Regions from separate parts of the Ruegeria sp. R8_1 genome, predicted to be linked through region 2. Evidence: riboswitches for the same ligand, from Rfam matches in the RefSeq annotation. Region 2 holds a riboswitch; the other holds the start of a gene.
The links. A riboswitch is a leader RNA that binds a small molecule or an ion and turns the genes downstream of it on or off. The one in region 2 is predicted to bind cobalamin.
Positions count from the first base shown of each region.

Region 1: another riboswitch for cobalamin. It lies ahead of J7380_RS01680 (CbtB-domain containing protein); the one in region 2 lies ahead of J7380_RS13405 (DUF1636 domain-containing protein).

Region 1 covers NZ_JAGHRL010000001.1:337,238-339,417, forward strand. Annotated here, with positions in the region: gene J7380_RS01670 (hypothetical protein) at 1-221, opposite strand, end outside; gene J7380_RS01675 (CbtA family protein) at 287-985, opposite strand; gene J7380_RS01680 (CbtB-domain containing protein) at 990-1,154, opposite strand; cobalamin riboswitch at 1,190-1,395, opposite strand; gene cobF (precorrin-6A synthase (deacetylating)) at 1,439-2,180, opposite strand, start outside; gene cobA (uroporphyrinogen-III C-methyltransferase) at 2,175-2,180, opposite strand, start outside.
Region 2 covers NZ_JAGHRL010000005.1:261,914-264,093, forward strand. Annotated here, with positions in the region: gene J7380_RS13400 (XRE family transcriptional regulator) at 1-528, opposite strand, end outside; cobalamin riboswitch at 655-859, shown strand; gene J7380_RS13405 (DUF1636 domain-containing protein) at 961-1,317, shown strand; gene J7380_RS13410 (ABC transporter ATP-binding protein) at 1,317-2,120, shown strand; gene J7380_RS13415 (ABC transporter substrate-binding protein) at 2,117-2,180, shown strand, end outside.

The sequences.
Region 1 (2,180 bases), on a different contig from region 2:
GGCGTAAGAGCGATCTCAAGCCCCGGAGCATCAGCACCAGCAGGCAGGTTGATGGCAGTCGAATGATCGTGTGCGGCTGCCTCGACGTGAGATGAACTGTGATGTGCAGGATCGCCATGGTCATGGCCGTCGAAAGTGACGCCATTTGCAGCCGCAACCACAAATCCTGCACCACTGCCAAAAACTATGCCGATTGCAAACAGGGCAAGTGAGCGTGCCATTTTATGTTCCTTGATGGTAGTAGAAACACGCCGAGCTGGTCTCGGCGTGTTTAGTGGCGTGCTGGTCAGGCCGCAGCTTCGGCACGCTGACTTTCATGTCGCCAGAAGTATCCGGCGAATGCCCCGACCAGAACCCAGGCTACCAGGCCGATGCCAAAGGCGCGTGCGGCAAACAGCGCTCCGATCTCGGTCGGAACGGGGCCGGTGAACACGTCCGGCTCGGGCGCGCCGATCAGATGTGGGGCCAACAGCAAGGCGGCTGCGATCACATAGCTGATCAGGGTGCCGCCAAAGGCAATAAGCCACATGGCAACACCTGCCGACGCGACTGTGGCAAACCACCAGACCTGACGCGCTGCGACATCCGCCGCTGCCACGCCGGGCACTTCGGGTGCCAGGGAGAACCCCGGCGCAAGGTGAACCGCGACAAACCCGGCCAGGCCCCACAAGACGCCTGTGCGCCCGTCGATTTTGTGACCGCTGCCCTCGGCCACCGACATCAGCGCGATCATCATCAGCGCATAACCGGTATAGATGAGCATGGTGAAAATAACGCTCAGCGCATCGCGGAACAGGTCCGAGAACATTCCCGGCAGCTCGGGGTGAGCACTTACGACGTCACCGCCGAAATGCACCAATTCACCCGATTCATACAGTTCCGCGTGCAGCAAAACCGGTTGCACAAACGCAAGCTGCAGCAGGGCGGCAATCAGCCCTGCTGTAGCACCAGCGAACAACGCGCTGGTCAGAATGCGACCAAACATGGGTTTAGTGGCAGGGGAAGCCAGTTGCGTGACGCACGTCATGGGCAGCGTCATGCAGGGCAGCCGCCTGAACGTGACCGGTCACCGAAATGATGCCAAGGCCCAGAACCACAGCGAACATGACCGGCAGAATACCAGCGCGCGAAGCGGTTTGTGTTTGTGTTGTCATTTTTAATTCTCCTATGCCGTCGCACCCGACGGCCGGTGTTTCAAATCACGCCTGGCAGGTCTCCTGGCTCACGGGTCGATGCCTCTGTTCGCCTTCCCCCTGAAACTCAGGAGTGGCTGGTTGAACAGGGCTCACCGCTTACAGTCGCGGGGGCGGCTGTGGATTCGATCGCGCGCGGTCTCACCACATTCCCTCTTAGCTTGCCGGTATTGCCGACAGGACCAGACAGGTTCATTTAGCCGTTTCATCTGCTGCCGCGCAATCGTCATTTGCGACGTTTTACGTCAGATCACGCGCTTTTTGAGAAGATAAATATCCATGATCCACCCATGATCAGCGCGCGCAGTTGCTCGGGTGTCCAGAATCGACTGTGCAACATCGATCAGAGGGCCGTTGATCAAGATTTCTTCAGTCATGCCCACGTAAGCCCCCCACCAGATGTCATAATCTGCCATCTGAAGATGTTGGAACGAGCACTCACCATCCAACATGACCGCCACGTTCGATGCACCGTCCGGCCACCCTTCGTCGCGAATCCGCCGCCCCGTGGTCACGATATAAGGCGCGCCCAGTTCGTTGATCGGAATCGCGTGGGCCGCCGTCAACGCCTGCAGCGCTGTGATGCCAGGGATCACTCGCGTCGTCGGTTGAGGGTCCAACCGCGCCGCGATTCGCAGTGAGCTGTCGTATAGCGACGGATCGCCCCAGATCAGCAGCGCCACGTGCTGTGCACCGGGATGGGCGGCAATCGCCTCGCGCCAGCGCAACGCAATCGCGTCGTGCCATTCGTCCACCCCGCGCAGATACCCGTCTTCCGAGCGGCGCTTGGGAATATCGAAATAGGCGATCTGCGGCGGCGTGTCGGTCACCTGCGCAATGATCTTTTCGCGCAGCCCGGCCAGATCGGCCTTGTTCTCGCCCTTGCGGGGGATCAGGATCAGGTCCGCCGCGCGGATCGCCTGCGCGCCCTGAAAGGTCACGTGGTCGGGGTTGCCGGTGCCGATGCCGATCAGGGTCAGGTCAAAC
Region 2 (2,180 bases):
AATTTGATCGCCGTGTCTGTAGTCGACTTCGCCTTCAAGCATGTAGAGCATTTCAATCCCGTCATGCTGGAACGTGGGGAAAGTGTCGGACTCTTCCGTCAGCGTGATCAGATAGGGTTCGACCACAACACCGCTGGCATTAGACCCCATATGACCCAAAAGGCTGTATTGATGGCCTGCGCGTGTCCCGGCTCTTTCTGTTTCAACGCCCTTTCCCGCTTTGGTGTGGGTTGCGTTTCGGGTTTCTTCATATCTGCGGAAAAAGGCAGTGATCGGTGTGCTTAGGGCATTGGCCAGAGATTGCAGCGTCGTCAATGAAGGCGATGTGTATCCGTTTTCGATTTTTGACAGCATACTGATGGACAATCCGGTCAGCCCCGACAATTCCGCAATTGTTACGCCCTGCTGTAACCTCAACGCGCGGATTTCCCGACCGATCGCCGTTTCGAGGTTCTTTTCACCGGGGTCCCTGACCTTGTGGGGATCCTGAGAAAACTGAAGTTTGGACCTATCGTTTGATGCTTTCACCAACCTATCCTTAACGCCTTTCGCTTCGCCGTTATCGCCTGCAATTTTCCTGAAGGGAAACATATTTTCAAAACTATATTCCTGCGCAACCTCCGGTGATTTGTGTTGACCGGCGATCTGATCTCGGGCAGTGACGCATTTGATGGTTCCCTGGGGCATGCTCCAGCGGTGAAAAGGGAATACGGTGAGGTTTAAGTGCCAAGTCCGTAACTGCCCCCGCAACTGTAGGCGGTGAGCGAAGCCAATATCCCACTGACATGAATAATGTCGGGAAGGGTGGCCAAGCCTCGACCCGCAAGTCAGGAGACCTGCCATCGCAACCGAAACCAACCCGGGGCGGGGCGTCCTGGAAGGAGGCTTGATGGTACCTCGTACGCCTTTATGCGCGACCGCGTTTCAGTACGGCCTCAGCGGCCGTGCAACAGGCGCTTGATGACCGGGCCCACTGATCATTTTGTTCTGATCTGCGCGACCTGTCAGGGTCTGGAGGCAGCGCAGCACATTGCGGATGCCTTGTGCCCTGAATTGCCTGCGGGTTTCGCAGTGCGTACAGTAGATTGTATGGCTGGATGCGATCACCCGGTCACCGTCGGATTTCAGGCCCCGGGAAAAGCCCAATACCTGTTTGGTGATATCGGCACCGAGCAGGAGCTGAATGCTCTTGCCCAATTCGCCGCGCAATACCTGGGCAGCGCGACTGGTTGGACAAAGGCCACAGACAGGCCTGCACCTCTGATAACCAAGACATTGGCGCGCATGCCGGCGTTGGCTGTTGGAGGAGCTCGATGATGACCAGACCCTTCCTGCAGGCGCGTGGTGTAGCCTACTATTCTTTTCACGGTGAAGTTCTGTTGCAGGACATCTCGTTCGATCTGGAAGAGGGGTCGGTTCTGGCCATTGCCGGTCCGAATGGCGCTGGCAAAACCACTCTGCTGAACTTACTATGTGGCGCTGAAGCTCTGTCCGAAGGCGACGTTCTGGTGCAAGAGCAGAGCTTGAAGACATTGTCAGCGACGGAGCGCGCCCGAAAAATTGCCGTCGTCAGTCAGCAAGAATATCCCGATGGGCGGTTGCATCTGCGTGACTATGTGGCACTTGGGCAAATTCCAATTCGCTCGGACCGCTCCTCTGAAGATCACGCAAACGACTTGACGCGAATTCTGGACCTGACCGGCCTTTTGGAGCTTGCCGACAAGCGCATGGCAGTGTTGTCGGGTGGCGAACGTCAGCGCGCCCATATCGCGCGTGCGCTGGCGCAGAACCCTACTCTTCTGTTTTTGGACGAACCGACGAACCATTTGGATCCCGACGCCAAAGGGCGGATGTTATCGCTGGTCGCTGGACTGGGGATAACCGTCATAATGATTGTCCATGACATTGTCATGATCCCCGAATTCGCCACCCATGTCGCGTTGATGAAATCTACCCGGCTGACCGGGTTTGGCCCTGTTTCCGAGGTCCTGACGACTCAACATGTGCGCGACACGTTCGGCGTCGACTACTTATTCTTTCAGCACGACGGTCGGATGATCCCCGCGCTGGACATACGAAAAACCACTGTTTCCCAACCCTCCAGGAGATTTCCAAAATGAAACATATCTTGTCCGTGGCTCTGGTTATAGCCATGGCGAGCGGTGTTGCCGCGCATGAAG